Regions from separate parts of the Streptomyces sp. NPDC034043 genome, predicted to be linked through region 1. Evidence: riboswitches for the same ligand, from Rfam matches in the RefSeq annotation. Region 1 holds a riboswitch; each other region holds the start of a gene.

What was found. A riboswitch is a leader RNA that binds a small molecule or an ion and turns the genes downstream of it on or off. The one in region 1 is predicted to bind cyclic di-AMP.
Region 2: linked by a shared signal. The riboswitch ahead of ACZ51S_RS21980 (transglycosylase family protein) and the one ahead of ACZ51S_RS19675 (M23 family metallopeptidase) in region 1 are both predicted to bind cyclic di-AMP.
Region 3: linked by a shared signal. The riboswitch ahead of ACZ51S_RS06925 (M23 family metallopeptidase) and the one ahead of ACZ51S_RS19675 (M23 family metallopeptidase) in region 1 are both predicted to bind cyclic di-AMP.

The regions. Positions count from the first base shown of each region.
Region 1 covers NZ_JBVISF010000007.1:287,169-297,428, forward strand. Annotated here, with positions in the region: gene ACZ51S_RS19655 (DUF5998 family protein) at 1-265, opposite strand, end outside; gene ACZ51S_RS19660 (bifunctional acetate--CoA ligase family protein/GNAT family N-acetyltransferase) at 313-3,153, opposite strand; gene ACZ51S_RS19665 (HPr family phosphocarrier protein) at 3,365-3,646, shown strand; gene ACZ51S_RS19670 (GntR family transcriptional regulator) at 3,917-4,582, opposite strand; gene ACZ51S_RS19675 (M23 family metallopeptidase) at 4,759-5,568, opposite strand; cyclic di-AMP (ydaO/yuaA leader) riboswitch at 5,581-5,740, opposite strand; gene ACZ51S_RS19680 (M16 family metallopeptidase) at 5,959-7,326, opposite strand; gene ACZ51S_RS19685 (M16 family metallopeptidase) at 7,347-8,699, opposite strand; gene ACZ51S_RS19690 (DNA gyrase/topoisomerase IV subunit A) at 8,926-10,260, shown strand, end outside.
Region 2 covers NZ_JBVISF010000009.1:78,772-89,031, forward strand. Annotated here, with positions in the region: gene ACZ51S_RS21970 (FtsB family cell division protein) at 1-444, opposite strand, end outside; gene eno (phosphopyruvate hydratase) at 570-1,856, opposite strand; gene ACZ51S_RS21980 (transglycosylase family protein) at 2,172-2,906, opposite strand; cyclic di-AMP (ydaO/yuaA leader) riboswitch at 2,909-3,080, opposite strand; gene ACZ51S_RS21985 (LysM peptidoglycan-binding domain-containing protein) at 3,355-4,401, opposite strand; gene ACZ51S_RS21990 (cytochrome P450 family protein) at 4,517-5,809, opposite strand; gene ACZ51S_RS21995 (globin domain-containing protein) at 5,932-7,134, shown strand; gene ACZ51S_RS22000 (nucleoside triphosphate pyrophosphohydrolase) at 7,164-8,165, opposite strand; gene ACZ51S_RS22005 (SurA N-terminal domain-containing protein) at 8,194-8,820, opposite strand; gene ACZ51S_RS22010 (YfhO family protein) at 8,998-10,260, shown strand, end outside.
Region 3 covers NZ_JBVISF010000002.1:493,820-504,079, forward strand. Annotated here, with positions in the region: gene ACZ51S_RS06890 (flavodoxin family protein) at 1-310, opposite strand, end outside; gene ACZ51S_RS06895 (oxygenase MpaB family protein) at 366-1,280, shown strand; gene ACZ51S_RS06900 (alpha/beta fold hydrolase) at 1,418-2,278, shown strand; gene ACZ51S_RS06905 (hypothetical protein) at 2,373-2,825, shown strand; gene ACZ51S_RS06910 (winged helix-turn-helix domain-containing protein) at 2,825-3,127, shown strand; gene ACZ51S_RS06915 (MBL fold metallo-hydrolase) at 3,142-4,377, opposite strand; gene ACZ51S_RS06920 (SGNH/GDSL hydrolase family protein) at 4,516-5,301, opposite strand; gene ACZ51S_RS06925 (M23 family metallopeptidase) at 5,465-6,469, opposite strand; cyclic di-AMP (ydaO/yuaA leader) riboswitch at 6,474-6,637, opposite strand; gene ACZ51S_RS06930 (tyrosine-protein phosphatase) at 6,956-7,774, shown strand; gene ACZ51S_RS06935 (aspartate aminotransferase family protein) at 7,890-9,293, opposite strand; gene hpnH (adenosyl-hopene transferase HpnH) at 9,290-10,260, opposite strand, start outside.

The sequences.
Region 1 (10,260 bases):
TGGTCGCGTACGGGGACGGCGACCCGGCGTCGGCGGCCTGCTCGTCGGTGTGGCTGACGATGAACCGGTTGCCGGTCAGGACCAGCACGGTGACGTGCCGGCGCACCTCGTTGGAGTCGAAGGTGGTCTCCTGGTGGACCAGGTACGACGAGATCGGCTCGCCGCCCACGGCGGCCTCCACCGCCTCGGCCACGAGGGCCGGGTAGTAGCCGCTGCGCTCGATGGCCGCGCGCAGCCCCTGGGTCGTCGTACCGGATTTCGCCATGAGGTCCATCCTAAGGCCCCTACGGGCTGCCCCTGCCTGCCGTGCGCTCAGTAGCTCGGCAGGGTGCGGGGCCCGAGGTCGGTCCGCGCGGGCGGGTGGGCCACGCGGACGGTGGCGCTGAGCACGGAGAGCCCCTCGGTGGCCACGACGACCGGCTCCAGCGAGACCCCGGTGACCTCGGGGTGGTCGTCCACCAGCCGGGACAGCCGCAGCAGCAGTTCCTCCAGGGCGGGGGTGTCGACGGGGTCGCTGCCGCGCCAGCCGAAGAGCAGCGGCGCGGTGCGGATGGAGCGGATCAGGGCGGCCGCGTCCCGGTCGGTGGCGGGGATCAGGCCGTGCCCGGTGTCGCCGAGCAGCTCGGAGGCGACTCCGGCGAGCCCGAAGGACAGGACGGCTCCGGCGGCGGGGTCGACGGTGGCGCGGACGACGGTGTCCACCCCGCGCGGAGCCATCGTCTGCACCACGGGCTGGAGCTCGGCCGGCTTGCCGAGGGCGTCGGTGAGCTCCTCGTACGAGCGCCTGAGCTCGGCCTCGGTGGTGAGGTCGAGGCGTACGCCGCCCAGGTCGGCGCGGTGGCGCAGGTGCGGGGCGGTGGTCTTGAGGGCGACCGGGTAGCCGAGGACCCGGGCCGCGCGGACGGCGGCGTCGGGGCTGGGGGCGGGGAGGGTGGGCAGGACCCGGATGCCGTAGCGGCCGAGCAGCTCGCGGGCGCCGTCCTCGTCCAGGGTCAGCGCGGTCCCCTCTTCGACGCCGGCCAGCAAGGTGGCGAGCCGGGCGGCGGCGCCGGCCTCGTCGATGTCCTCGTACTCGGGGACCTGCCCGGTCCGGGCGTTGTCCCGGCGCCAGCGGGCGTACCGCACGGCTTCGGCGACGGCCTTCACGGCGCGCTCGGCGGCGGGGTAGGCGGGGATGCGGCCGGCGCCTTCGAGTCCGGGTTCGTCACCGCCGGGCCCGTCGCCGGCGGCCGCGGGACCCCCGACCGCCGGCTCGCCGGCCGCGGGCACGGCGGGCGGGAACGGCGCCGCGGGGGGCTCGGCGCGGGACGTGTCGCCGGCGGCGGACAGGGCTTCGACGAGGTCGCCGAGTTCCACGTGCACGACGGCCACGGGCTTGCCCGGGACCTCGGCGACGGCCTGCCGCAGTGCCCGCGCGAGGTCGTCGGCCAGCTCGCGGTCGCTCACGGACGGGATGGCGGTGACGACGACGGCGTCGCAGTCCTCGGAGGCGAGGGCGGCGCACAGGGCCGTACGGAAGTCGGCGGGACCGGCGGCGGTCGTCAGGTCCAGCGGGGGCAGCGGGCGCAGCCCCTCGGTCAGACAGGCGTCGTAGGTGAGCACGCCGAGGGACTCGGAGTTGCCGAGGATCGCCACCCTGGGTCCGGCCGGCAGGGGCTGGCCGGCCAGCAGCAGGCCGACGTCGACCAGCTCGGTGACGGTGTCGACGCGGATGACGCCGGCCTGGCGGAGCAGCTCGGAGACGGTGGCCTCGGGGAGCCGGGTGCCGGGGACGACGTGTCCGGCGGGGGTGTGGCGGCCGCCGCGGGCGACGACCACCGGCTTGGCGGCGGCCGTGCGGCGGGCGAGGCGGGTGAACTTGCGGGGGTTGCCGAGGGTCTCCAGGTACATGAGGGCCACGTCGGTGGCCTCGTCCTCGTACCAGTACTGGAGGATGTCGTTACCGGAGACGTCGGCCCGGTTCCCGGCCGACACGAAGGACGACAGTCCCTCTCCGCGCCGCAGCAGGGCCGACAGCAGGGCGATGCCGATGGCTCCGGACTGGGTGAACAGGCCGATCCTGCCGCGCGCGCCGGCGGGGACCGGGGCGAGCGAGGCGTTCAGCTCCACCTCCGGGGCCGTGTTGATCACCCCGAAGGCGTTGGGCCCGATGAGGCGCATCCCGTACGAGCGGACCTGCCGCACCAGTTCTCGCTGGCGGGCGAGTCCGGCCGGGCCGCTCTCGCCGTACCCGGCGGACAGGACCACCAGCCCCTGCACCCCGTGCTCCCCGCAGGCGGCGACGGCGTCGGGGACGCGTGCGGCGGGGACGGCGATCACGGCGAGGTCGACGGGGGCTCCGATGTCGGCGAGGCCGCGGTAGGCGCGTACGCCTTCCAGGAGGTCCCCCTCCATACCGGGGGCGCGGGCTTCGTTGACGGCGTAGAGGTGTCCGCGGAAGCCGCCGTCGCGCAGGTTGCGCAGGGCGGTGGCGCCCACGCCCGCGCCGGAGCGGCTGACTCCGATCACCGCGACGGAGCCGGGGGCGAGGAGCCGCTGCACGGAGCGGGCCTCGGCGCGCTGTTCGCGGGCGCGCTGGACGGCGAGGGACTCGGCGGTGGGTTCGAGGTCGAGGGTGAGGTGGACGGAGCCGTCCTCGAAGCTGCGCTTCTGCTGGTAGCCGACGTCCGTGAACACCTTGATCATTTTGGTGTTGGCGGGGAGCACCTCGGCCGCGAACCGGCGGATGCCCCGCTCCCGGGCCACCGCGCCGATGTGCTCCAGGAGGGCGGAGGCGACCCCGCGGCCCTGGTGGGCGTCCTGGACGAGGAAGGCGACCTCGGCCTCGTCCGCGGGGGCGGAGGCGGGCCGTCCGTCGGGGCCGATGCGGTCGAAGCGGACGGTGCCGATGAACTCCCCGCCGATGGTCGCGGCCAGGCCGACCCGGTCCACGTAGTCGTGGTGCGTGAAGCGGCGGACGTCGCGGTCCGAGAGGCGGGGGTAGGGGGCGAAGAAGCGGTAGTACTTCGACTCGTCCGAGACCTGCTCGTAGAAGCTGACCAGGCGGCCCGCGTCCTCGGTGGTGATGGGGCGGATCCGGGCGGTGCCGCCGTCGCGCAGCACGACGTCCGCTTCCCAGTGGGCCGGGTACGAGGGGTCCGACGCGGTGGTCATGGGGTCACCTTAAGGGGCGGCCCGGGCTGGTGTACGGGTGCGGTGGGCGGGCCGTTTGGCGAGGGCGCGGCGAATGCGGCAGACCGGGGCGAACCAGTGCAAGCTGGGGAGGGTCGAACGGCGGTGGATCCGGGCCGAAGGGCGGGCCCGAGCATTCCGGACGGCGTGAGAGACTGGTCTAGACAACCGCAAGAACCTGAAGGGCATCACCATGGCAGAGCGCCGCGTCAACGTCGGTTGGGCCGAGGGCCTGCACGCTCGTCCCGCCTCGATCTTCGTCCGGGCGACGACCGCCTCCGGCGTCCCGGTGACCATCGCGAAGGCGGGCGGCGACCCCGTCAACGCCGCGTCGATGCTGGCGGTCCTGGGCCTGGGCGCCCAGGGCGGCGAGGAGATCGTCCTGGCTTCCGACGCCGAGGGCGCTGACGTCGCGCTCGACCGCCTCGCGAAGCTGGTCGCCGAGGGTCTCGAGGAGCTCCCCGAGACCGTCTGACCCCTTCGGGTCCGGTACGCCGGAAGCCGCGGTCCCCACCCACCACCCCGGGGACCGCGGCTTCCGCGCTTTCCGGCGCCGCCCGGACGACGGGCGACGGGCGACGGGCGGACGGAAGAGCGGGACGGCGGAAGAGCAGGGGCCCTTTCTGCACCTCCGGTAAATTCCGAATTCCGCGCAGGGGAACCGGAGCAGGGCACGGTAATGCCGGACGGGAAATCGAGGGAAACCCGGCCCGCTCGGATATTCCTCCGTTGTATACGAGACGTGTTAATGCGGAGCGCTCGCCGTGTTTACGGCAGGTTGCGGATTCCTCACCCTCGGCCGGTGCGCCTCGGCCGCCCGCTGCGCGTGCAGCGCGGTCAGGGCCCTGGCCCGCTCCGCGTCCCCGCGCGCGACCGCGTCCACGATCGCGCCGTGCTCCGCCCAGCACTCCACGGGCTGCGCGGGGGCCTGCACCACGTACATCCAGGCAATCTTGTGCCGGGTCTGCGTCAGCAGGGCGATCAGCCCCGGGCTGGCCGAGGCCTGGGCCAGCGTCTCGTGGAACCAGCTCCCCAGGGCGCGCAGGTCCTCCCCCTGGGCCCGTCCGGCCCTCTCCCGGCCCAGCCTGACCAGCCCCCGCAGCACCTTCAGGTGGCCGTCGGTGCGCCGGCGGGCGGCCCGGGAGGCGGCGAGCGGCTCCAGCAGCATCCGCAGCTCCAGCAGGTCGGCGGCCTCCTGCTCGGTCGGCTCGGCCACACAGGCTCCGGCGTGCCTCCGGGTGACGACGAAGCCCTCGGACTCCAGGGTCCGCAGCGCCTCGCGGACCGGGACGCGCGAGACCCCGTAGCGGCGGGCGAGCACCTCCTCGGTCAGCCGGCCGCCCGGCCCGAAGAATCCGGAGACGATATCGTCGCGAATCGCTGTGCACACCGCGTGCGCCGGAATACGCAAGGCCGGACCTCCGCTGGGTTTCGGTTCGGTTTATCGTGGCCGTGCTGCGACTCTATTGCAACACGCGATATTTTCCGAGGAAAGTACGGAAATCCGGAACGAAGAAGGCCCCGGCTCTGGGAGCCGGGGCCTTCTTCGTTGAAGCGTGAAACGTGAAACGTGACGCGTACTGAGGGTCAGATGCCGACGCCGCGGTTGCGCAGGTACGTCAGCGGGTTGATGTCCGAGCCGTACGAGGCGCCCGTGCGGGCCTCGAAGTGCAGGTGCGCGCCGCTGGAGTTGCCGGTGTTGCCCGACAGGCCGATGACCGTTCCGGCGCCGACCTGCTCGCCGACGGAGACGTTCAGCGAGGACATGTGCCCGTACTGGGTGTAGGTGCCGTCGTTGTGGCGGATGACGACGTTGTTGCCGTACGCGCCACCCCAGCCGGCCTCGACGACGGTGCCCGCGCCAACGGCGTGCACGGAGGTGCCCTGGCCGACGGCGAAGTCGATGCCCGTGTGGCTGCCGGAGGACCACATGCCGCCGCCCGCGCCGTACTGGGTGGTGACGGAGGCGCTGACCGGGGCCACGAAGGCGTTGGAGCGCTTGCGCTCCTCCTCCTTGGCCTTGGCCTCGGCGGCCTCACGCTCGGCCTTGGCCTTGGCCTCGGCGGCCTCGGCGGCACGCTTGGCCTCGGCGGCCCGCTGCTTCGCCTCGGCCTCGGCCTGCGCCTGGGCGGCGACGGCCTCGGCGGCACGCTGCTGGGACTCGGCCTGGACCTCGATGTCGTCCTGGAGACCGTCGGCGACGACGATCGAGTTCTGACCGGTGTCCTCCATGGACGGAGCGCCGCTGTTGTCCGCCGCGAAGGCCGGAGCGGCCAGGGTGCCGACCACGCCCGTGGTGGCGAGGGCGGCGATGCCGGCGTAGCCGGCGGTCTTGCGGCTCAGACGGCTGGAACCACGGTGCTTACCAGAACCGGCGGCACGACTGCCAAACGCCATGAAGGGGGTGATCCTTTCCTTCCCTCTCGCCTACCGGGTTAGCTGACGGGTTCGGAGCAGGAAGGTCTCCTACGGGCCTCCTCTTGCGAGGGGGTCCGATTCACCCCAGGGACGCATGTGGGTCCCCGGCTCCCCAGGCTCGCGCCTGACGGGGACTCGGCGATCGCTGTCCGGTGCCGCGGGTGCGGCGGGTACGAACTGACGAACAGCACGGCCGACGCTAGGCGGATCGTCAGTCAATCGCCAAACAGACGAGCGCTTTTGTTGCGTACGCCACACCGCATACACGCAGCCACTCCACCAAACGGACAAAGGGGGCTTCGGCGGATGTTCCGCCGAAGCCCCCTGGAAACGGGGCCGGTTGCCGGCCCGTCTCAGACGGTGCGCCGCTCAGTTGGAGACGACGGTGACCTCGCCGATCCCGAGGGCCAGGACGGGCTCCTCGATCTGCGCGGCGTCGCCCACCAGGATGGTGACCAGACGGTCCACCGGGAAGGCGCTCACCACGGCCGAAGTGGCTTCCGCCGTACCGGTTTCGGCCAGCCGCGCGTACAGCCGCGCCTGGTAGTCGTCCGGCAGCTCCTGCTCCACCTGGTCGGCGAGCGTGCCGGCGACCGAAGCGGCCGTCTCGAACTTCAGCGGGGCCACGCCCACCAGGTTCTGCACCGCCACGTCCCGCTCGGCGTCGGTCAGTCCGCCCTCCGCGAGGGTGCGCAGCACCTTCCAGAGGTCCTCCAGCGCGGGACCCGTGTTGGGGGTGTCCACCGAACCGCTGATGGCGAGCATCGAGGCGCCCTTGCCGTCGGCGGTCGAACGCAGGACCTGCCCGAAGGCCCGCACGCCGTACGTGTAGCCCTTCTCCTCGCGCAGCACCTTGTCCAGGCGGGAGGTGAGGGTGCCGCCGAGGCAGTAGGTGCCGAGCACCTGCGGGGCCCAGACGATGTCGTGCCGGTCCGGGCCGATCCGGCCGATCAGCAACTGCGTCTGGACGGCACCCGGCCGGTCCACGATGACCACGCGGCCCCGGTCGTCGGCCGTCACCGGCGGGACGGGGCGGGGCGCGGCCGTGTCGCCCGTCCACGTACCCAGGGTGTCCGCCAGCAGGGCGTCCAGGTCGATGCCGGTCAGGTCGCCGACCACCACCGCGGTGGTGGTGGAGGGGCGTACGTGCGCCTCGTAGAAGGCGCGTACGGCCCCGGCGTCGATCCGCGCGACCGTCTCCTCGGTGCCCTGGCGCGGGCGGGACATGCGCAGCGTCGCGGGGAACAGCTCCTTGGAGAGCTCCTTGGCGGCGCGGCGCTGCGGGTTGGCCAGCTCGTGCGGGATCTCGTCGAGCCGGTTGCGCACCAGTCGGTCGACCTCGCTGTCGGCGAAGGCGGGCGCGCTCAGGGCCTCGGCGAGCAGCGCGAGCGCCTTGGGCAGCCGGGAGGCCGGGACCTCCAGGGAGACCCGCAGGCCGGGGTGGTCGGCGTGGGCGTCGAGCGTGGCGCCGCAGCGCTCCAGCTCGGCGGCGAACTCCTCGGCGGAGTGCTTGTCTGTGCCCTCCGACAGGGCGCGGGCCATGATGGTGGCCACCCCGTCGAGACCCTCGGGCTCGGCGTCCAGTGGGGCCGCGAGGTTGACCTCGACCGCCACCACCTGCTGGCCGGGGCGGTGGCAGCGCAGCAGGGTCAGGCCGTTGGGGAGCGTGGAACGCTCGGGGGCCGGGAAGGCCCACGGCTTCGCCTCGCCGGCCTGCGGCCGCGGGTGGAAGGTCATCGTGACGGCTGCGGTGTCGCTCACTGCTCCGCCCCCTCGTTCTCGTCGTGCTGCTCGGTCTCGTGGGCCTCGGCGCCGGCCAGCGGCTCGTAGACCAGTACCGCGCGGTTGTCGGGGCGCAGCCGGGCCGCGGCCACGGCCTGCACCTCCTCGGCGGTGACGTCCAGCACCCGCTGGACGGCGGTCAGGGCCAGCTGCGGGTCGCCGAACAGCACCGCGAAGCGGCACAGTTCGTCGGCCCGTCCGGCCACCGTGCTCAGCCGGTCCAGCCACTCGCGCTCCAGCTGCGCCTGCGCCCGCTCCATCTCCTCGGCCGTCGGGCCCTCGGCGGCGAACCGCGCGAGCTCCTCGTCCACGGCCGCCTCGATGGCGGGCACCTCGACGCCGCTGGAGGTCTTGACGTCCAGCCAGCCCAGCGAGGGCGCGCCGGCCAGGCGCAGCATGCCGAAGCCGGCCGCGACGGCCGTCTGGTCGCGGCGTACCAGGCGGTTGTGCAGGCGGGAGGACTCGCCGCCGCCCAGCACGGTCAGTGCCACGTCGGCGGCGTCGCACTCGCGGGTGCCGTCGTGCGGCAGGCGGTAGGCGGCCATCAGCGCGCGCGCCGGGACCTCCTCGACGATCTCCTCGCGCAGCTGCCCGCCCATGATCTCGGGGAGCGTGCCGTCGCGCGGCGGCTGCTTGCCGTCGTGCGCCGGGATGGTGCCGAAGTACTTCTCGATCCAGGCGAGGGTCCGCTCGGGGTCGATGTCGCCCACGACCGACAGCACGGCGTTGTTGGGCGCGTAGTACGTACGGAAGAAGTCGCGCGCGTCCTCCAGGGAGGCGGCGTCCAGGTCGGCCATCGAGCCGATCGGGGTGTGGTGGTACGGGTGGCCCTCCGGGTAGGCGAGGGCGGTCAGCTTCTCGAACGCGGTGCCGTACGGAACGTTGTCGTAGCGCTGGCGGCGCTCGTTCTTGACGACGTCGCGCTGGTTCTCCATGGACTCCTCGTCCAGGGCGGCCAGCAGCGAGCCCATGCGGTCCGCCTCCAGCCACAGGGCGAGTTCCAGCTGGTGCGCCGGCATCGTCTCGAAGTAATTGGTGCGCTCGAAGCTGGTGGTGCCGTTCAGGGAGCCGCCGGCGCCCTGGACGAGCTCGAAGTGGCCGTTGCCCGGTACGCTCGCCGAACCCTGGAACATCAGGTGCTCGAAGAGGTGAGCCAGACCGGTCCGCCCCTTGACTTCATGGCGCGAGCCGACGTCGTACCAGAGGCAGACGGCGGCGACCGGAGTGAGGTGGTCCTCGGACAGCACCACGCGCAGGCCGTTGGCCAGCCGGTGCTCGGTCGCTGTCAGGCTGCCGGAGCCGGCCTGAGCTGTGGCCGTGTGACCCATGGGCATGTGGTCCCTTCGATCGCGATGCAGAGATTTCTGTCAGACCTGCCACTGTATGCAAGCGCACCGACGGCCGGAGAAGTTCCCGGGTCACTCCCCCGACTCCGTAAGGGGGGACCCCCGGGGTCGGAGTCCGCGTTGTCGGTGCGTCGGGCCACAATGGTCCGCGTCAACCCCGCCAGATCCACCCAGTACACCCGAACCTTGGTTAAGGAGCCGCGCAGCGATGGCCCGCCGCAGCACGAAGACCCCGCCGCCGGAGGACTTCGAGGAGAGGATCCTCGACATCGACGTCGTCGATGAGATGCAGGGCTCCTTCCTTGAGTACGCCTACTCCGTGATCTACTCCCGCGCCCTGCCGGACGCGCGGGACGGGATGAAGCCGGTGCACCGGCGCATCGTCTACCAGATGAACGAGATGGGCCTGCGGCCCGACCGGGGGTACGTGAAGTGCGCCCGCGTCGTCGGCGAGGTGATGGGCAAGCTGCACCCGCACGGCGACGCGTCGATCTACGACGCCCTCGTGCGCATGGCCCAGCCCTTCTCGATGCGGCTGCCGCTGGTCGACGGCCACGGCAACTTCGGCTCGCTCGGAAACGACGACCCGCCGGCCGCGATGCGTTACACCGAGTGCCGGATGGCCGACGCCACGTCGCTGATGACGGAGTCGATCGACGAGGACACGGTCGACTTCACCGCCAACTATGACGGTCAGGAGCGCGAGCCCGTCGCGCTGCCCGCCGCCTACCCGAACCTGCTGGTCAACGGCGCGTCCGGGATCGCGGTCGGCATGGCCACGAACATGCCCCCGCACAATCTGGGCGAGGTCATCGCGGCCGCCCGCCACCTGATCCGCCACCCGCAGGCGGACCTGGAGGCGCTCATGCGCTTCGTGCCGGGCCCGGACCTGCCCACGGGCGGCCGGATCGTGGGACTGTCCGGGATCAAGGACGCGTACGAGAACGGCCGCGGCACGTTCAAGATCCGCGCGACGGTGGCCGTGGAGAACGTGACGGCGCGCCGCAAGGGCCTGGTCGTCACCGAACTGCCCTTCAGCGTGGGCCCCGAGAAGGTCATCGCGAAGATCAAGGACCTGGTCGGCTCGAAGAAGCTCCAGGGGATCGCCGACGTCAAGGACCTCACGGACCGCTCGCACGGCCTGCGCCTGGTCATCGAGATCAAGAACGGCTTCCACCCGGAGGCGGTGCTGGAGCAGCTCTACAAGCTGACGCCGATGGAGGAGTCCTTCGGCATCAACAACGTGGCGCTGGTGGACGGCCAGCCGCTGACGCTCGGCCTCAAGGAGCTGCTCGAGGTCTACCTCGACCACCGCTTCGAGGTCGTCCGGCGGCGCAGCGAGTTCCGCCGCACCAAGCGCCGCGACCGCCTGCACCTGGTCGAGGGCCTGCTGGTCGCGCTCATCGACATCGACGAGGTCATCCGGCTCATCCGGGACAGCGAGAACTCGGCGCAGGCCAAGGCCCGGCTGATGGAGCGGTTCTCGCTCAGCGAGATCCAGACCCAGTACATCCTGGACACCCCGCTGCGCCGGCTCACCAAG
Region 2 (10,260 bases), on a different contig from region 1:
GGAGTACCAGGGCCGGTCGGAACCGTCCTGACCGCCGCGGCGGTGCTCCGGGGCCGCGGCCCCGGGGTCGCTCATGATGTAGCCGATCTCCCCCGGGCGCAGGAAGTGCAGGTGCTTGCGCGCCTGCTGCTCCGCGTAGGCGGGGTCCTGCCAGCGGGCCTTCTCGTCGCGGAGCTGTTCGAGGCGCTTGCGCGCGGTGTCGGCGGCCCGCTGCTGGTCCTTGATCTCCGAGCGCTGGGAGACGTACTGGCGCATCGGATACGCGAGGGCGACGACCAGCGTACAGAGGACGAGCACCAGCAGCGCCGCCCGGCCGGTGAGCCGGCTGCGGCGGATGTGCCGGCGGGACTGCGAGCGGTAGACGTGGGCCGCGGTCCGTTCGCCGAGCTGCCTGAGCCGGGTCGCCGTCGAGAAGGTGGAGAACCGGTCCCGGTTCCCGGTCATGGCCCCGCCTCCCCTGTGCGCGCACTACGCAATACGTCCCCGCACACGGTACGGGACCGAGTGCGGGGACGTACGGAGGCGTGAGCCCCAGGGGTGTCCCCGAGGGGTTCCGCCCTGAAGGCGTGTCAGCCCTTGAAGCGCGGGAAGGCGCTGCGGCCGGCGTACACGGCCGCGTCGTCGAGGATCTCCTCGATGCGCAGCAGCTGGTTGTACTTGGCGACGCGGTCCGAGCGGGCCGGGGCGCCGGTCTTGATCTGACCGCAGTTCACGGCGACGGCGAGGTCGGCGATGGTGACGTCCTCGGTCTCGCCGGAACGGTGCGACATCATGCACTTGAAGCCGTTGCGCTGGGCCATCTCGACGGCGTCGAGGGTCTCGGTCAGGGAACCGATCTGGTTCACCTTCACGAGCAGGGCGTTGGCGGAGCCCTCCTCGATGCCGCGGGCGAGGCGCTCGGGGTTGGTGACGAAGAGGTCGTCTCCGACGATCTGGACCTTGGAGCCCAGGCGGTCGGTGATGGTCTTCCAGCCGGCCCAGTCGTCCTCGAACAGCGGGTCCTCGATGGAGACCAGCGGGTACGCGTCGACGAGCTCGGCGTAGTAGTCCGTCATCTCGGCGGCCGAGCGGGACTGGCCCTCGAACTCGTACTTGCCGTCCTTGTAGAACTCGGACGCGGCGACGTCGAGCGCGAGCGCGATGTCCTTGCCCGGGGTGTAGCCGGCCTGCTTGATGGCCTCGATGATGAGGTCGAGCGCGGCGCGGTTGGACTCCAGGTTCGGGGCGAAGCCGCCCTCGTCGCCCAGGCCGGTGGAGAGGCCCTTGGTGTGCAGGACCTTCTTGAGGGTGTGGTAGACCTCGGCACCCCAGCGCAGCGCCTCGGAGAAGGACTCCGCGCCGATCGGGGCGATCATGAACTCCTGGATGTCGACGTTGGAGTCGGCGTGCGACCCACCGTTGAGGATGTTCATCATCGGAACGGGCAGCAGGTGCGCGTTCGGGCCGCCCAGGTAGCGGAACAGCGGCAGGTCCGAGGCCTCGGACGCGGCGTGCGCGACGGCCAGGGAGACGCCGAGGATGGCGTTGGCGCCGAGCGAGCCCTTGTTGTCGGTGGCGTCGAGGTCGAACATGGCCTGGTCGATCAGGCGCTGCTCGGTGGCGTCGTAGCCGACGAGCTCCGGGCCGATCTGCTCGATGACGGCGAGGACGGCCTTCTCCACGCCCTTGCCCATGTAACGGTTGGGGTCACCGTCACGGAGCTCGATGGCCTCGAAGGCACCGGTGGAGGCGCCGGACGGAACGGCAGCACGGCCGGTGCTGCCGTCGTCGAGGCCCACCTCGACCTCGACCGTGGGGTTGCCTCGGGAGTCCAGGATTTCCCGGGCTACGACGACGTCGATGGACGGCACGAGCATCTCCTTCTGGGATGTGACGCTGGGTGTGCGGTGGCGTGGGGCCGTGGGACGGCCCCGCCGACTAGAGCCTAACCGGCTCGGGGCGGTGGGCTGCCCGACCGCCCGGGTCCTGGGACGAAAAAGGTGCCGAATGCCCGCCTTCCGGGACATAGGGCCCGTGCTCCCGCGCGTTGCGCGGCGGACCGGACATCGGAAGACAGGGGTCCGGTTCCGATATGCGGGTACCGGCGCACGACATGCCGCCGCCCGGCGCGTGGGTGGATACGCGCCGGGCGGTGGGGATGCTGCGGGGTGCCGCGAGTGTTACGCGGACGTTCAGGCGAGCTTCAGCTTCTGGCCCGGGAAGATCAGGTCGGCGTCGGACACGGTGTCCTTGTTGAGCTCGAAGAGCTTCTCCCAGCCGCCCTTGACCTTGTGGGCGTCGGCGATGGTGCCGAGGGTGTCGCCCTCCTTGACCACGTAGGAGCCGTTGCCCGTCTTCGGGGCATCGGTCTTCGGGGTCGACGGCTTGGCCGGGGTCCAGTTGCCCGAGCCGGAGCCGGAGCCCTTGGTCTCGGTGTCGGCCTTCGGCGTGGACGGCTTCGCCGGGGCCGGCTTGGCCGGGGCGGGCTTGGCCGGGGCGGGCTTGGTGGCGGGCTTCGGCTTGGCCGGGGTGGCCGTGCCGCCGCCGTTGTACGAGGAGTTGGACAGGCCGACGCCGCAGTGCGGCCAGGCGCCCTTGCCCTGGCCCTTGAGGACCTTCTCGGCGATGGCTATCTGCTGGGCCTTGCTGGCCTGGTTGGCCTGCGAGGCGTAGGCCTTGCCGCCGTACGCCGCCCAGGTGGAGGCGGAGAACTGCAGACCGCCGTAGTAGCCGTTGCCGGTGTTGATGGACCAGTTGCCGCCGGACTCGCAGGCGGCGACCTTGTCCCACTCGGACGCGGTGGCGGCGCTGGCGGTGCCCGCGGCCATCAGCGGGGCCGCGACGGCGACACCGGCGACACCGGCGAGCGTGACGATGCGGACGGCCTTGGAGCCGCGGCGGTGCTTGCCCTTGCCGGAAAGCAGCATGGATTTCTCCTCACCGACGCCTTCGAGGTGAGCTGTCGGGTTCGGGCGGATGAGTTGCCCGGTCACGCGGCGCGGCGCGTGTCTTCACCCCTAGCCGGTACGCGGCCGCATCACAACGGCCTCTCCCGGCGCCTACCTTGGTTCCCCCGCTCCTGCCTTCGGCGCTTGCGCGACGACTGTTCCCTCCGTCCGCCGGCAGGATTCGGCGATGCGGTCGAAGGAGCCCGCGGTGGCGAGCGATTCAGAAGGTAGACAGGTCTCTCCCCGATGTTCAACGTGTGATTTTGGGGAGAAACCGGCCTACTTGCGTTCCTCAAAGGCGCGTTTGCGCAGGTCGGAGCGGGGTTTGCGGAAGTTCCGGAACGAGACACGCCAGTTGACCGGAAGAGATGCATGTCTCATTTACCGATAACGGACATTCAAGTCTTATTGGATGCCCGAACTGCCCCTATTCCTTGGTTAGATCCAGGTTCTGTCCCGGCTTGATGAGGTCCGCGTCCCCGCCGATGACCTGCTCGTTGGCCTTGTAGAGCTCGTTCCAGCCCCCCTTGAGCCCCTTGGCGTCCGCGATGGCCGCGAGGCTGTCGCCCGGCTTCACGGTGTACGTGGGATCGCCGGGGGCGGCTGACGCCGCGCCAGGCGCCGCCGGGAGCTCGACGGCGGCCGGACCGCGGTGCTTGCCCCCGCCGTCGCCCGCCTCGGCGGACGGGGTGGCCGACGGCGTGCCGGACGGCGCGCCCGGGACGGCCGGGGCGGTCGGCGTGAGGCCCGGGACGGCCGGGGCCGTCGGGCCGGCCGGGGAGGTCGGGGTGCCCGGCGCGGTCGGGGAGACCGGGGCGACGGGGGTGCCCGGGGCGGTCGGGGAGACCGGGGGCGTGGTGGGCTGGACGGTGAAGTCCGGCTCGGGCATGACGGGCAGTCCGCTGGAGGGGCCGAGCGGGTAGTCCGGCAGCACGCTCGGTCCGGTGGACGGGCTGTTCGGCGCCGGAGTCGGCGCGCCGAAGTCCGTGGAGGGCTTGCCCTTGCCGGTGACCGGCACCGATTCGTCCGGCCGGGTCGGGGTGGGCGCGACGGGCCCCGGGTTCTTGTTGTCGCCCGGGTCCACCTCGGGCGTCGGCCCCTGCTGGGTCAGCCCGGCCGAGGCGGAGCACAGCGGCCACGCCTGGGGGCCCTGGGAGGCCAGCACCCGCTCGGCGACCGCGATCTGCTGGGAGCGGCTGGCGAGGTCCGGGCGTTCCGCGTACGCGAGCCCGCCCGCGTTCTTCCACTGCTCCAGCGTGAACTGCAGCCCGCCGTAGGCGCCGCTGCCGGAGTTCGCGCTCCAGGTGCCGCCGCTCTCGCAGTCGGCGACCTTGTCCCACGTGGCGGTGTCGGCCGCGCTCGCGCCGGTGGCGGCGAGCAGCGGCATGGCCAGCGCGGAGCCGGTGACTCCTGCGGTGACGACGATCGCGGGTACCTGGCGGGGGCGTCTGTGGCGGCCGTTCCCGGGAAGCATGAGACTGCACCTTTCGTATAACGGCGGGGTAACGGCAGAACCTAGCCGCCTTCGAACGGATGTCACAAGTTCGGGAGTGGACTGACTTCCGGTCAGTTCTGCTTCGCGCGCGCCCTCAGGCGTTCGGGACTGTAAACCGGACCGGGAGGGTGCGCAGGCCACGCATGATGAGCCCGCCGCGCCAGCGCAGGTCCGTGGGGGGAACGGCAAGTTCCAGATCCGGCAGACGCTTGAGCAAAGTCCCGAGTGCCGTCTGGCCTTCGAGACGGGCGAGCGGAGCGCCGAGGCAGTAGTGGATCCCGTGGCCGTATCCGAGGTGCTGATTGTCACTCCGGGAGAGGTCGAGGGTGTCCGGCCCGTCGAACCGCTCCGGATCGCGGTCGGCCGCCGCGAGGACCACGAGCACCGGGTCCCCGGCCGCGATCTCCTGGCCTCCGAGGGTCAGCGGCCGGGTGGCGAACCGCCAGGTGGCGAGCTCCACGGGGCCGTCGTAGCGCAGCAGTTCCTCGACCCCGGTCTCCAGCAGCGCGCTCTCCCCGGCCGCGAGGGAGGCCTGGAGGCGCTCGCGCTGGTCCGGGTTCATGAAGAGGGAGTGGATGCCGTTGCCGATGAGGTTCACGGTCGTCTCGAAGCCCGCGAAGAGCAGGATGAAGGCCATCGCCGTGGCCTCGGCCTCCGTCAGATGGTCTCCGTGGTCACTTGCCCGGATCAGATCGGAGATGAGGTCATTGCCCAGATCATCCCGCTTGCGGTGGATGAGTTCCCCGAGATAGGTGCGCATCCGCTTCACGGAGCGGGCCACCCCGCCGCGCGGTCCGCCCCCGTGCCGGATCATCATCCCGGCCCAGTCCCGGAAGTCGTCCTGGTCCTCCCGCGGTACGCCGAGCATCTCGCAGATGGCGTAGATGGGGAGGGGGAAGGCGAACTCGTGGATGAGGTCCGCCTCCCCCTTCCCCTCGGCCCGCGCCCTCGCCACGATCCGGTCGATGAGGTCGTCGGTCAGCTCCTGCACGCGCGGGGTGAACTCGGCCACGCGGCGCGGGGTGAACGCCTTCGACACCAGCCGCCGCAGCCGGGTGTGGTCCGGCGGGTCGATGTTCAGAAGGTGCGTCATCAGCTCCGCCTTGCGCTCCCCCGGGATCCCGGTCTTGCCCTTGGCGTGCGCCGGCTCCGCGTGGTGCGCCGGGTTCTTGCTCAGCCGCTGGTCGGCGAGGGCCTGGCGGGCGTCCGCGTACCGGGTCACCAGCCAGGCCTCCACCCCGCTGGGGAGCTTGGTGCGGTGCACCGGGGAGTGCTCGCGCAGCCAGGCGTAGGCGGGGTAGGGGTCGGTCGCGAACTCCCAGTCGAAGAGCGTCGGCCCCTGGGGGCGGGACGGGTCGGACGGGGCGGCGGGGGTCTGATCGTGCACCCGTCGACCGTATCCCGGCCCACCACCGGCCATCCCATATGACCCCTTCGTCGCGGCTGTCCGCAGATCGGAGATCGCTTGACGCCGGGTTCCGCGGCGCTCCTACTGTCGGTCCTGTGGACGTGAGGATCTTGAAAAGCAGTTTCGCGGTGGTGGAGAGACGGGCCGAACACGCGGTCAAGTACTTCTACTCGCACCTCTTCTGGCACAACCCCGGGCTCCGCGAACTCTTCCCGGCCTCCTCCGAGGACATGGAGCGCCAGCGCGACCGGCTCTTCGCCGCCCTGACCCATGTCGTCGACCACCTGGAGAGCGAGACCCTGCTCCCCTATCTACGCGACCTCGGACGCGACCACCGCAAGTTCCTCGTCGGCCCCGGGCACTACGCCGCCGTCGGCACCAGCCTGCTCGCCGCCCTCGCCGAGACCTCCGGCGCCGCCTGGTCGCCGGCCGTCGAGAAGGCCTGGTCCGAGGCCTACCGGCGCATCGCCGACGCGATGACCGCCGGCGCCGCCGAGAGCGACGAACCCCCCTGGTGGGACGCCGAGGTGGTGCGCCACCTCCGGTACGGAGAGGACATCGGCGTACTGACCCTCGCCCCGCGCGTCCCACTGCCCTACCGGCCCGGCCAGTACGTGAGCGTGAGCAGCGACCGCGTCCCGGTGACCTGGCGCACGTACTCCCTCGGCAACGCCCCCCGCCCCGACGGCACCGTCGACCTGCACGTCAGCCGGATCGACGGCGGCCGGCTCAGCACCGCCCTGGTCCGCGACGTCCTGCCCGGCGAGGTGCTGCGGCTCGGCGCCCCCGGCGGCCGGCTCACCCTGCGCCGCGAGGACCGCCCCCTCACCCTCATCGCCGCCGGCACCGGCTGGGCGCCCGTACGGGCCCTGCTGGAGGAACTCGTCCAGCACCCTCCCGACCACGACGTACGGCTCTTCGTGGTCGCCCGGGACTCCGCGCACCTCTACGACCGGCCCCTGATCGACGGGCACGCCGCCGCCTGCCCCTGGCTCGGCGTCACCTACATCACCCCCGCCCCCGGACAGCACCGCGACCAGGCCACCGCCCGGCTGGCGACCGCGCTCGGCCACCGCGGCCTGTGGCGGGAGCAGGACGTCTACCTCAGCGGGCCGGCGCGGTTCATCGAGGAGACCGTCCACCTCCTGGAGGAGCTCGGCGCCCGCCCCGACCGGCTCTTCCACGACGCGCTCCCCCTCGGCGGCGCCCCCGGCACCCGGCCGCTGGGCTTCGGCGAATGGTTCCTGCACCGCCCGGCCCCGCACTGGCACGACCCGTCGGGCCGTGCCCCCCGCCCGCACTGACCCCTGGCCGGCGGGCCGACGCCGGCGGGCTACTCGGCGGCTCCCTCGGCCGCCCGGATCGCGTCCCGGTAGACGCGGGCCGCCGCGCGCAGCGCCGTCTCGGGGTCGGTCCCCGACGCCTCGGCGCGCGCCGCCAGCTCCAGCAGCTCGTACCCGACGCCCTCGCCCCGGGGCAGCTCCACGGCCACCGAGCCCGTACGGGCCCGCCCGGCGAGCTTGGCCGCGAGCGCCAGGCCGGGCTGGCCCAGCGGGATCCCGTCGGTGACCGAGTCCCGCTGCTTCTCGACCGCCTTCGTGGCCTGCCAGTGGGCGCGGACGTCGTCCGGAGACTCCGCGGTGGCGTCCCCGAACACGTGGGGGTGGCGCCGGATCAGTTTCTCGACGAGGTCGCCCGCGACGTCGTCGATGGAGAAGGCCTCCGCGCCGTCCTCGCCGCCGCCCTCCTCCTCGGCGATGCGCGCGTGGAAGACCACCTGGAGCAGGACGTCGCCGAGCTCCTCGCGCAGTGCGTCCCGGTCGCCGTCCTCGATCGCCTCGACCAGCTCGTACGCCTCCTCGATGGCGTACTTCACCAGCCCCTCGTGGGTCTGGCGCGAGGTCCAGGGGCACTCGCGGCGCACCCGGTCCATGACCTGCACCAGGTCCAGCAGCCGCGCGCCCGGCAGGTCGTAGGAGCCGGGCAGCAGCTCCAGGTCGGGCATGGCGACCCGGCCCGAGCCGGCCAGCCGGGCCAGCCCGTCCGTCAGCCGCTGGTCGCCCTCGCCGCCGGGCAGCACCACGACCGTGCGGCCCCCGGCGCAGGCCTCGACCAGCCCGTGCGCGTCCGGGACCTCGTGCGCCACCTCGACCCCCGCCTCGCGCAGGTACGGCAGCTGCGGGTGACCCGGGTCGGCGCACAGCACCCGGTCCGCGGCGTGCAGGGTCTGCCAGGCCGGCCAGGACAGCAGCCCGGGGGCGACCCGGTGGCTGGCGGTCAGCAGGACGATCCGGCCGGTGGGCTCGGCGGCGGCGGGGGCGGCGGTGTCGGTCACACTCCGAACCTACCTCCGCCCGCGGCCGTCACGCTCCGGCGGGTGCCGCCTGCTCGGGGCGGGTCCGCTGGGTGATCCACGGCGTCTCCTGGTCGCCGAGCAGGATCTGCTGCGCGTCCCAGCGTCCGTAGCGCGGGTTCACCTCGATGTGCAGGGCCTTCGCCGCCTCCGCCAGCTTGGCCACGGCCTTGTCCTGGCTCCCGTAGTGCGCGAAGAGCTTGTCGCGCAGCAGCTTGAAGCGGGTGTCCGCCTCGATCTGCCCCGGGGCCAGCTGCGCCTGCTGGAGCGCCGCGTCCCGGAGCTCCTCCTCGCCGCCCAGCTGCTGGAGCTGCGCCTTGCGGACGTCCTCGACCTCCTTGGGACTGACGCTCAGCCCGGCGTCCTTCGCGGCCCGCTCCAGGACGGCGCTCTGGATCATCTTGTTCAGTTTCAGCCGTTCCAGCCCGGCGGTGGCGCCGATCAGCTGCGCCCCCTCCTCGGACCGGTTCTGGGCGGTGCGCACGTCGGCGACCTGGGCCTGGAGGGCCGAGGTGGTGATGCGCTCACCCCCGACGACGGCCGCGGTGCCGGGCCGGGTCCCGCCCGAGCAAGCGGTGAGCAGGGGAGCCGCCACGAGCAGGACGGCGGAGACGGAGAGCGCTGTGCGACGGTGCAAGAGAGCCTCCAGGGCCGGGAGATTGTGCGTCGGTGCACAAGGGCCGTGCGGTGATCGATGGTATGCAGTCAGGGTGGCCCGAGCCACCGGTTCGACCAACGATTCCGGTGGTGTTGGGGTGCGAGTTCACCCCCCGGTCGCCGCGGGGCCCGCCCTTCCTGAGATCGTCGGAGCACCATGCCGACATCGCAGCTCGCCCAGCCCCGGATCCCGTACCGTCCCGATGCGCGGGCGCCGCGGCGCTCCGGGCGCGGGCCGGGGGCGCTCGGGGCGGTGGTGGCCTCGCTCGTCACGGCCGTGGCCGTGTGCGGCGGGGACGCCGTCGCGCGGGTGTTCCCGTACGGACCGCGCCACCGCAGCGTCAACGACCTCGGGAACCAGTTCGTGCCGTTCCACGCGCACCTGTGGGACCTGCTGCACGGGCGGGCCGAGGGCGGTCTCCTCCTCAACTGGCAGTCCGGCTACGGCACCAGCTTCCTGCCCGACTTCGGCACGTACCTGACGAGCCCGTTCGCCGTGCTGGTGGCGCTGTTCCCGCGCGAGGACGTCGACCTCGCGGTGTACGTGGTGACCGTGCTCAAGACGGCGGCCGCGGCGGCGGCCATGGCCTGGCTGCTGCGGACCCAGCGGAGCGGGCCCTGGTGGGCGGCGGGGCTGCTGGGGGCCTCGTACGCGCTGTGCGGCTGGTCGGTGATCGAGGCCGCGTACAACCCGATGTGGCTGGACGGGCTGGTGGCCTTCCCGCTGCTGTGCCTGACCGGCGAGTGGGCGCTGCGTTCGCGGCGCCCCGTGCTGGGCGTGCTGGTCGTGGCGGTGGGCTGGACGGCCAACTTCTACACCGCGTACATGGCCACGCTGGGCGCGGCGCTGGTGCTGGTGGTGCGGGTGGTGCTGACCCGGGAAGGGCCGCGCGAGCGGGCCCGGGTGATCGGGCGGGCGGTGGCGACCACCGTGCTCGGGATCGGCCTCGCGGCTCCGGTGCTGCTGCCGCTGTTCCTCAGCTCGAAGCAGGCGTACCCGGGCTGGTCCAGGGAGTTCGGCCCGGTGCCGTGGTCGGACCTGTTCGCGCGGCTGCTGCCGGCGACGTACTCCTTCAACTCACCCGCCGTGTTCGTGGGCACCGGGACGCTGCTGCTCCTGGCGGCCCTGCCGTTCCACCGGGCGCTGCCGGCCCGCACCCGCTGGTGGTGGGCGGGGCTGGTGGCGGCGGTGGCGCTGTCCCTCCAGTGGGAGCCGACCCATCTGGCCTGGCACCTCTTCGCGACCCCGAACGGCAGCGCGTACCGGCAGACCTTCGTGCTGGCCGGCATCGCGGTGATCGCCGCCTGGACGGGTCTCGCCGCGGGCGTGCCCGGCGTACGGGCGCTCGCGGCGGGCGCCGACCTGCTCACGGCGGCCGCGCTGTGGGCGGGCGGCAGCGCCCTGCCGACGGCGTGGGGG
Region 3 (10,260 bases), on a different contig from region 1:
GGCGTTCCAGGACGCGCTGGGCGACGCTGGCGGGGTGACCGAGCCAGATCGGCGTGGAGAGGATCAGGATGTCGGTGCCGAGGATCGTCTCGCGGATCTCGGGCCACGCGTCACCGTCCCCCATGTCGGTCCGCACCCCGGGGCGGACGTCGTGGTCGACGACGCGGATGGTCTTGCCCGTGACGCCGTGGTCCGCGAGGGCGGCCATGGTCTGTTCCGCCAGCAGGTGCGAGCTCGAAGGGGCGGGGGACGGCGTCAGCGTGCACACGAGCGCGACGGCGCGCAGCGGGGTGGTCTCTTTGGCTTCCATGCCGCGCGCTTACCCAGAACGCCGTGACCGACCCGGCCGGGCGCATACTGGCCCCATGACCCGGGCGACGGCCGCCGTCCGGAAGCTGAGGCGGCAAGCCGGCGAGGCGGTGTTCCTGCGCGTCGCCGGGCCCGACGGCGCCCGCAACCGCGAGCGGATCCACGGCACCCCGGGGCCCCGGTGGTTCGAGCCGGGGCGGCCGGTGCGGCAGGTGCACGGGGACGCGTCGATGTTCATCGGCGGTCTGGCGGCCCTGCTGCTCCAGTCCCTGCACCCGCTCGCGATGGCGGCCGTGGCGGCGCACTCGGGATACCGGGGCGACCCGTGGGGGCGGCTGCAGCGCACCAGCACCTTCCTGGCGGTCACCACCTTCGGTACGGGCGCCGACGCGGCGGCGGCCGTGGAGCGCGTCCGGGAGGTGCACGCGCGGATCCGGGGCCGGACGGCCGACGGGGTGCCGTACCGGGCGGACGACCCGGAGTTGCTGACCTGGGTGCACGTCGCGGAGGCGTACTGCTTCCTGCGGGCCCACCAGCGGTACGGCCGGCACCCCTTGGACCCGTCGGGCCGCGACGGGTACCTGGCCGACACCGTGCGGGTGGCCCGGGCCCTGGGCGCGGAGCGGCCGCCGGAGGACGAGCGGGAGCTGGCGCAGCGGATGGCCGGGTACCGGCCCTCGCTGCGGCCGACGCCGGCTTCGCGGGACACCGCCCGGTTCCTGCTGACGGATCCGCCGCTGCCGGGGGCCGCCCGGCTGCCGTACGCGCTGCTGGCGGCGGCGGCCGTGGAGCTGCTGCCGCCGTGGGCGAGGTCGGCCGTCGCGTCCGCTCCGGTGCCCGTGGTCGCGCGGGTCCCGGCCCCGGTGGCCCGGGCGGGCGGTCATGCGGTCACGTGGGCGCTGCGCTGGGTGCTGTACCCGCCCCCGCCGTCGGACCCGTCGGACCCGTCGGGTCCGGACGAGGTCCGCTGAGGGCTCACGCCCCGGCCGCGACCGGCAGCAGCCGACCAAGACAAGACGCAACGTCTCGTATTGACCAGTACACCGCAGATCCGGCACACTGATCACGCACACAACAAGACGCAACGTATCGTCTCAAAGGAGTGGCCGTGAAGCAGCGAACGATCCCCGTCAGCGCCGAGGTTCAGCTCTGGACGCAGGAGCACGGCGACCCCCGGAACCCTGCCCTGCTGCTGGTCATGGGGGCCGGCGCCTCGGGCCTGGGGTGGCCCGACGAGCTGGTCGCGGCGCTCGCGCGGCGGTACCGCGTCATCCGCTACGACCACCGCGACACCGGCCGCTCCAGCTGGTCCTTCGACGCGCACCCCTACCGCGTCCTCGACCTGGCTGAGGACATCGTCGTCGTCCTCGACGCCTACGGAGTGGACCGCGCCCACGTGGTCGGCATGTCCATGGGCGGCATGCTGACCCAGCTGCTCATGGCCGACCACCCCGAGCGGGTCATCAGCGCCACCTTGATCGGAACCTGCGCGCTGAGCAGCCGCACCCCCGACGAGGAGCTGCCGGGCATCGACGCGGAGATCCTCGGCACATGGGCGACCCCCTGGGAGGACCGCGGGCTCGAAGCGGAACTCGACCGCAGGGTCGAGCACTGGCGGGCGCTCAACGGCACCGGTACGCCCTTCGACCCCGAGGAGTTCCGCGCTCTGGAACGCCGGATCATCGAGCACGCGGGCCGGTACGACGCCCCCATGACCCACGGGCGCGCCGACCACTCCGGCATGGACCGCACCGAGCAGCTGGCCCGCAACGAGGTGCCCACGCTGATCACCTCCGCCGACGCCGAACCCGTGTTCCCCCCGGCGCACGCCCGCCACCTCGCCCGATCGATCGCCGGATCCCGGCTCGTCGAGATGCCCGGCATGGGCCACGCCCTCCCCCGGGCCCAGCTCCCGCGGCTGGCCGAAGCGATCCTCACCCACGCCGCCCAGGCCGACGCGCGGGCGTAAGGGCAACACAGGGGGACTTCTTTCCTCTCAGGAAAGCAGCTGCTATTTTCCTGAGAGGAAAGAACACAGGAGCACACGAGCAGGGATGCCGCCCATGACTGCCCACGACGCCCAGACCGCCCTGGACGCCATTCACCACCGCCGACAGCAGACGTTCGACGCCTACCTCCGTCACGCCTACTCCCGCCCCTACCTGATCGTCTCGGCGCTGGGCCTGTTCGCCGTGTGTTCGTCCTTCGACCTGCCGAGCCCCTGGAACACCGCCGCGGTCCTGGCGGGCAACGCCCTGACCCTGGGCGGGCTGTTCGTGCACCAGCGCCGGGCCCCCGTCCGCCGCAGGTCCGCAGGCCCGGAGACCCTGTCTTACGCGGTCTTCGGCGTCCTGCTCCTCGTGTTCTTCTGGGCGGTGGCCATCGCCGCGTACTTCACCGGCCTGCCGGCACGGCACACGTTCGCCGCCGCCGTCACCGCGCTGACGGCCGTGGGCGCCTCGTACGCGATCCGCCCGGCCCTGGAGACCATGATCCGCGGGAACGGCCGGGGCTGATGGACCCCGACTTCGACGAGTTCCTGCACGTACCGGCACGGCTCTCGGTCGTCGCACTGCTGGCCCCGGCCGACTGGGTCGAGTTCGGCTTCGTCCGGGACACCGTGGGCACCAGCGACTCGGCCCTGTCCAAGCAGATCACCGCCCTCACCGACGCCGGCTACGTCGAGGTGCGCAAGACGCGCAGCCGCACGGGCCGGCACACCCACCTCCGCCTCACCCCGCACGGGCGGCAGGCGTTCCAGCGGCACGCCTCTGCCCTGGAGAGGATCGTGGCGGCCGCCCGCGACCCCCGGGCATAGCCGCGCCCGAGCCGTCACCGCTCTTCGGCGAGATCCAGTTCCTCCGCGCGGGACTCGTCCGCTGCGGCCTCCACCGGCTCGGGGCGACGCCAGGGCCGGGCGATCGGGTGGGAGACCGGACGCCACCACGGCTCCACCGGCAGCCTGCCGGCGGGCTCGAAGGGCTCGCCGGGACGGGGGACCGCCACCGGCTGGCCCGCCTCCTCGGCGGCGTCGACCGTCCATTCACCCGGCTCGGCCCAGGCGTGGAAGGCCAGGTTGAAGGTGCCCCAGTGGATCGGCAGCAGCACACCGTGCGGCTTGGAGCCTTGCAGGTCGAGGTGGGCCCGGACGCCTTCCTGGGGGGTCATGTGAATGTCCGGCCACCCGCCGGGCAGCGGTACGTAGTCCGTGTGGTCCTCGGGCCAGTGCTCGGAGTAGGCGCCGATCTGGATCATCGTGGCGTCGAACGGCCCGTGCTCGGCGCCGATCTCCTTGAAGCCGGGGAAGTAGCCGGTGTCGCCGCTGTGGAAGATCCGGTGCTCCCCGCCGCTCACGACCCAGGAGGCCCACAGGGTGAACTGCTGGTTGCGCAGGCCGCGTCCGCAGAAGTGCCGGGCGGGGGTGGCGGTGAGCGTGAGCCCGGCGACCTCGGTGGCCTCGTTCCAGTCCAGCTCGCGCATCCGGTCCGGGGATACGCCCCAGCGCTCGAGGTGCGCACCGACGCCGAGGGGGACCGCGAAGACCGTGTCCGTGCCGGCGAGGGCCTTGATGGTGGGGAGGTCGAGGTGGTCGTAGTGGTCGTGGGAGATCACGACGACGTCGACGGCGCCCAGCGAGGCCAGGGGCACGGGGACCGGGTGGAGCCGCTTGGGACCGGCGAAGGGGAAGGGGGAGCACCGCTCGCCCCACACCGGGTCGAAGAGCACGCGGCGGCCATCGATCTCCGCGAGCACGCTGGAGTGGCCCATCCAGGTCAGGCGCAGCCCGCTCGCCGGCGGCTTGGCCAGGTCGGCGAGGGTGGTCGGGTGCACGGGGATCGGCGCGCCGGGGCTGCGCCGGACCCGCTGCGCCTTGTCGAAGTAGGTCTTCGCGAACTCCACCATCGACCCGGAGGGCCTGATCCGCGCCCCGACCGGGTTCTGGAAGACGCCGTCGGCGAAGTTCGGCGAGCGCAGGATCCGCTCCAGCCGTGCGCCGGAGGGGTCCGCGCCGAAGGTTTCGGGCCGCAGGGCGCGCAGCCGGGGACGCGGGGGAAGGGAGCCGGTCAAGGCGCCTCCTGGGAAGGTGCAGGCAGGGACGGTCGTACGACTACGACCATCCCAACGTCCAACGGCCCCGGAGGATTCCGCAACGCCGCGCCCGGGCCGGTGTCGCGACCGTCACCCCGCTCCTCCCCCACGCCCGCGCTACAGCGGCAGCAGGTCCGGGCGCTTGGCCTCGACGTGGTCGCCGGAGGACTCTCCGCGCAGCCGGCGGCCGATCCACGGCACGAGGTGCTCGCGCGCCCACTGGATGTTGTCCCGGGTCACGTCCACCGAACCGCGCGGCGGGACCGGCGGCCAGGGCTGGTCCGGGTCGGTCGGCACCTCGTAGCCGAGGACCTGCGCGGCGCGCAGCGCGACGCGGGTGTGCCCCTCGGGCGAGAGGTGGAGCCGGTCGCCGTCCCAGGCCCGCCGGTCCTGTACGGACTTCAGGGACCAGAGGTCGAGCACGGGGCAGCCGTACCGGTCGGCGATGGCGCGGACGTGCGCGCTGTACGTCGCGACCTTGCCGCGCAGGTGCTTGAGGACCGGCACGCCCCGGGTGTCGAAGCCGGTCGTCACCATCACCAGGCCGACGGAATTCGTGAGGTCGGCCACGGCCGCCTCGAACCGTTCCGCGACGTCGTCCGGGTCGCTACCGGGGCGGATGATGTCGTTGCCGCCCGCGCAGAAACTGACGAGGTCCGGTGCGAGTTCCTTGGCCCTGGGGACCTGGTCGGCCACGATCTGGTCGAGGAGCTTGCCCCGCACGGCCAGGTTCGCGTAGCGGAAGTCGTGCTCGTCGCGCTGATCGGCCAGGAGCACGGCGAGCCGGTCCGCCCAGCCGAGGTAAGAATCCCCGGGTCCCGGGTCCCCCACGCCCTCGGTGAAGCTGTCCCCGATCGCCGCGTACGAGCCGATGGTCTTCAGTGTCGTCTTCGTCGCTGCCACGGAAAGACATCCTTCACCTTGGCAACCAACCTACGCCAACGTAATGAGGGGTTGACGGGCCGTGATCTATACCACGCAGGGGATAAGGAATAAGTACACGTGGGGCCGGGACCCCCCTCGGGCCCCGGCCCCACGCGGGTCACCGTGCCGACGGCGGGTGCCGTCAGATGCTCACGCCCTTGGAGCGGAGGTAGGCGAGCGGGCTGACGTCCGAGCCGTAGGACGGGCCCGTGCGGATCTCGAAGTGGAGGTGCGGGCCGGTCACGTTGCCGGTCGCGCCGGAGAGGCCGATGGTCTGGCCGCCGGTGACGCTCTGGCCCGCCGAGACGGACAGCGAGGAGAGGTGGGCGTACTGGGAGTACTTGCCGTCGGCGTGCTTGATGACGACCTCGTTGCCGTACGCGCCGCCCCAGCCTGCGGAAACGACGGTGCCCGCACCGACGGCCTTCACGGTGGTGCCGGTGCGCGCGATGAAGTCGACGCCGGTGTGGTAGCCGGAGGACCACATGGCTCCGCTCGCCCGGTACTGGGTGGAGACGCCGCCGGTGACGGGGGCGGTGAACCCGGAGGCGGCGGCGGGCGCGGGGGCCTTCTCGTCCTTGGCGGCGGCGCCGGAGCCCTGGGCGGCCGTGCCGCCGGAGGGGCGGGCCGCCGTGCCGGAGCCCTTGGCCGTGCCCTGCGCGGTGCCCTTCGGGGACGAGGTCCCGCCGGCCTTGCCCTTGGGGGCGGCCGGAGCGCCGCTCGAGGATCCCTCGGCCGGCGCCGCAGGGGCCTTCGGGGCGGGGTCCGCACCCTGGCCGCCGCCGAGGGTCAGCTTCAGGCCCGGGTGGATGAGGGACGGGTCGGCGCCGACGGCCTCGCGGTTGTCGGCGTACAGGCGCTCCCAGCCGCCGTCCAGCCGGCGCTCGGCGGCGATCTTGGAGAGGTAGTCGCCCGGCACGACCGTGTAGACGGTGGGTGCGGCGGCGGGCGCCTGCGACGGGAGGGCCTCGGGGGCCTGCGCGCTCTGCGCGGGCGCGGCCTCGGCCGGGGCGGCGCCCGGGGCCGCGTGGGCGCCGACGGCCCCCATCAGCGGGAGCGCGAGGGCCGCTCCGCCGGTTCCGGCGACGGCGAGACCACGGGATATCGAACGGGACTTGGGACGGCGGTGCTTACCCTTTGCGGGCATGGCGGATTCCTCTCCGGCGCCTGCGAGGTGAGCTGTCGGGTTCGGACTGGAGATGTCCGGCCGTACGTGCGGAGCACGGGTTCGGCTTCACCCCTAGCTGCGCCGGAATCGCTTCCGGAACAGCGGCCTACCTGGTTCCCCCGCTCCTGCCGCGCGCGATGGTCGGGTGCGGTTCCCGGGCGGCGGCAGGATTAGGCGGTCCACCCGGATCGATCGCGAAGGTAATCGAGCGGGACGCCGGGCAACAAGCCACGAATTGCCTGACGCAATCGCAGATATGAAGGATCAATGGAATTCCGGTCACCCTGCGTCCATTCCGCACCATCAACAACCCCCTCCACAAGGGAATTCGGTTTTCGCGATCAGGCACGCACGGTCACCGTATGATCTGGCTCACGGGACCCTGCCCGATCTCGCCTCCACATACGGCAAGTTGCTCCCAACCGGATCAATTCGGACACCACAGGACCACGCGGAGGAGTACACGTGACCCAGCAGATACCCCAGCCCCTTCCGGCCGGACACCAGCCCGGTGCGGAGCTGACCGGAGTGCGCAACTTCCGTGATGTGGGCGGGTTGCCGACCATCGACGGACGGAGGGTCAGGCCGGGACGACTGTTTCGAAGCGGACATCTCGCGCATGCCACCGAAACCGACGCAGAGTTCCTCGGATCGCTGGGACTGCACACCGTCTTCGACTTCCGCAACGAAGCCGACCACGCCCTGGAGGGCCCGGACGTCGAACTGCCCGGAGTGCGCAATGTGAACATTCCGCTCACGGACCCCGCCGACGGCCGCGAGTTCTGGAGGATGGTCCGCGACGGCGAGCTCGACCAGCTCCGCGGCCTCCTGGGGGAGGGCAGGGCGGCCGCCCGCATGAGGGCCTCGTACCGCACGATCATCGAGACCCGCGCCGCCGAACAGAGCCGCGTCGTGCACGCGCTCGCGCGGGACAGCGTGCCGGCGCTCATGCACTGCGCCGCCGGCAAGGACCGGGCGGGGCTGTCGGTCGCGGTGACGCTGCTCGCCCTGGGCGTGGAGCGCGAGGCGATCGTGGCGGACTACCTGGAGTCCAGCGCCCCGCACAACCGCTACCGGGTGCGCCGGGGCAGCGACGCGCCCGAGGCCCGCTCCCCCGAGGTGATGGAACTGCTGGCGCCCCTCTTCGACGCCCGCGCGGAGTACCTGCTGGAGGCCTTCACGGCCATCGACGAACGGTGGGGCGGCGTCGACCGCTACCTCGCCGAGGGGCTGGCGCTGGCCCCCGAGACCCTGGACCGGCTGCGGGACCGGCTCCTGGACTGAGCCGCGGGGCGGGACGGCGGCCGGAGGGACCGGCCGGGAGGAGTACGCACGGCGGACGGAAGGGGTACGGACGGCGGCCGGAGGGGGCGCGGGCGGACCCCCTCCGGCCGGCGCCTCAGCGGTTGCCGACCGCCTGCTTCATCAGGGTCCTGCCGAAGTCCCACATGAGCCCGCCCCCGCCGTGCGCCTCGTCCATGACCTCCTGGAAGGCGCCGACGAACCGCTCCACGTCCGCCTCGTCCACGACGAGCGGCGGGATGAGCTTGATGACCTCCAGGTGGTCCCCGGAGACCTGGGTGAGGATCCGGTGCCTGCGCAACAGAGGCACCACGACCATCTGGGCGAACAACCCCTTGCGGGCCGCCTGGAGCACCGCCCAGCGGCTGCGCAGGCCCAGGGAGGAGGGCCTGCCGAACTCGATGCCGATCATCAGCCCGCGCCCGCGCACCTCGTGCAGCAGCTCGTACCGGTCCACGAGCGCCGCGAGGCGTCCGCGCAGCAGGTCGCCCATGGCCCGGGCGTTGGCCACCAGCTCCTCGTCCTCCATGACCGACAGCACCGCCAGCCCGGCCGCCATCGCCTGGGCGTTGGAGCCGAAGCTGGCCGAATGCACCAGCACCCGGTCCATGGACGAGTACACCTTCTGGAAGATCCAGTCCTTGCCCAGGGTCGCGCCGACGGGCACGTAGCCACCGGAGAGGGCCTTGGCCACGCACACCAGGTCCGGTTCCACCCCGGGCTCGTGCTGGTACGCGTAGAAGTCCCCGGTCCGTCCGAGGCCGGTCTGCACCTCGTCGGCGATGAGGAGCGCCTTGTGCCGGTGCAGCAGCTCCTGCGCGGCGAGCAGGAACCCGGGCGGGGCCGCGTGCACCCCCTTGCCCTGGACCGGTTCCACCACGAAGGCGGCCACGTCCCCGCGCGCGAGTTCCCGTTCGAGCGCCGCCAGGTCCCCGAGCGCGATCTTGGTGTCGGGGAGCAGCGGGGCGAATCCTTCGCGGAAGCCTCCTTCGCCGTTGACGGACAGCGAGCCCGTGGTCAGCCCGTGGAAGGCGTGGTCGCAGTAGAGGATCCTGGGCCGTCCGGTGGCGTACCGGGCGAACTTCAGGGCGGTCTCCACCGCCTCCGTGCCGCTGTTGCCGAAGAAGACCCGGTCGAGGTGCGGGCTGTACGAGAGCAGCTTCTCGGCCAGCAGCCCGGGCAGCGGCTGGCAGTCGAAGCGGGTCAGGTCGGCGAGCTGGGCGTCCAGGACGTCGTGCAGGGCCTGGCGTACCACCGGGTGGTGACGGCCGAGGCCCATCACCCCGAACCCGGCCAGCATGTCGAGGTAGTCGTTGCCCTCGGCGTCCCAGAAGTGGGCTCCCTCGGCCCGCTCGTAGACCTTGTCGAAGCCGATGGTGTGCAGCATCCGGGGCAGCTGGTGGTTGAGGTGGCGGGCGTGCAGCTCGTAGCGCTCCCCGCCGCGCTCGGCCAGCAGCGCGGCGAGGTCGAAGCCCCGGCGCCCGTCCTGTCCGGGGGTCATGCCGACGGTTCCCTGTTGCCGCCCACCGTCTCGCGGGCGGCGCGCAGGGACTCCTTCAGGGATCCCATGGTGGCGAGGACGGCGGTGGGCTCGTAGCCGCAGTGCGCCATGCAGTTCGCGCAGCGGGGGTCCTTGCCGCGGCCGTACTTGCTCCAGTCGGTGTCCTCGATCAGCTCCCGGTACGTGGGCACGTAGCCGTCGCTCATCAGGTAGCAGGGGCGCTGCCAGCCGAAGAGGGAGTAATTGGGAATGGCCCAGGCGGTGCAGGGGAAATCGGCCTTGCCCTCCAGGAAGTCGAGGAAGAGCGGGGAGTGGTTGAGCCGCCAGCGGCGCCGGTTGCCGCCGGCGAAGGCCTTCCTGAAGAGTTCCCTGGTCTGTTCGACGCCCAGGAAGTGCTCCTGGTCGGGTGCCTTTTCGTAGGCGTAGGCGGGCGAGATCATCATCTCGTCGACCTGGAGGTCGTCATTGAGGAAGTTCAGGACCTCGATGATCGTCTGCGGGGTGTCGGTGTTGAAGAAGGTGGAGTTGGTCGTCACGCGGAATCCGCGGCGCTTCGCCTCCTTGATGGCTGCGACCGCCTCGTCGAAGACGCCTTCCTTGGCCACGGATTCGTCGTGGCGTTCGCGCAGGCCGTCGATGTGGACGGCGAAGGCGAAGTAGGGGGAGGGGGTGAACTTCTCGATCTTCTTCCGGAGCAGGACGGCATTGGTGCAGAGGAACACGTATTTCCGCCGTGCCACCAGCTGGCGCACGATCTCGTGGATCTGCGGGTGCATCAGGGGCTCGCCGCCCGCGATGGAGACCATGGGCGCGCCGGATTCCAGGACGGCCCCGACCGCCTGGGCGACGGGCATGCGCTGCTTGAGCACCCCGGCCGGGTGCTGGATCTTCCCGCAGCCCTCACAGGCGAGGTTGCAGGCGTAGAGCGGCTCCAGCTCGACGATCAGTGGGAACTTCTCGCGCTTGC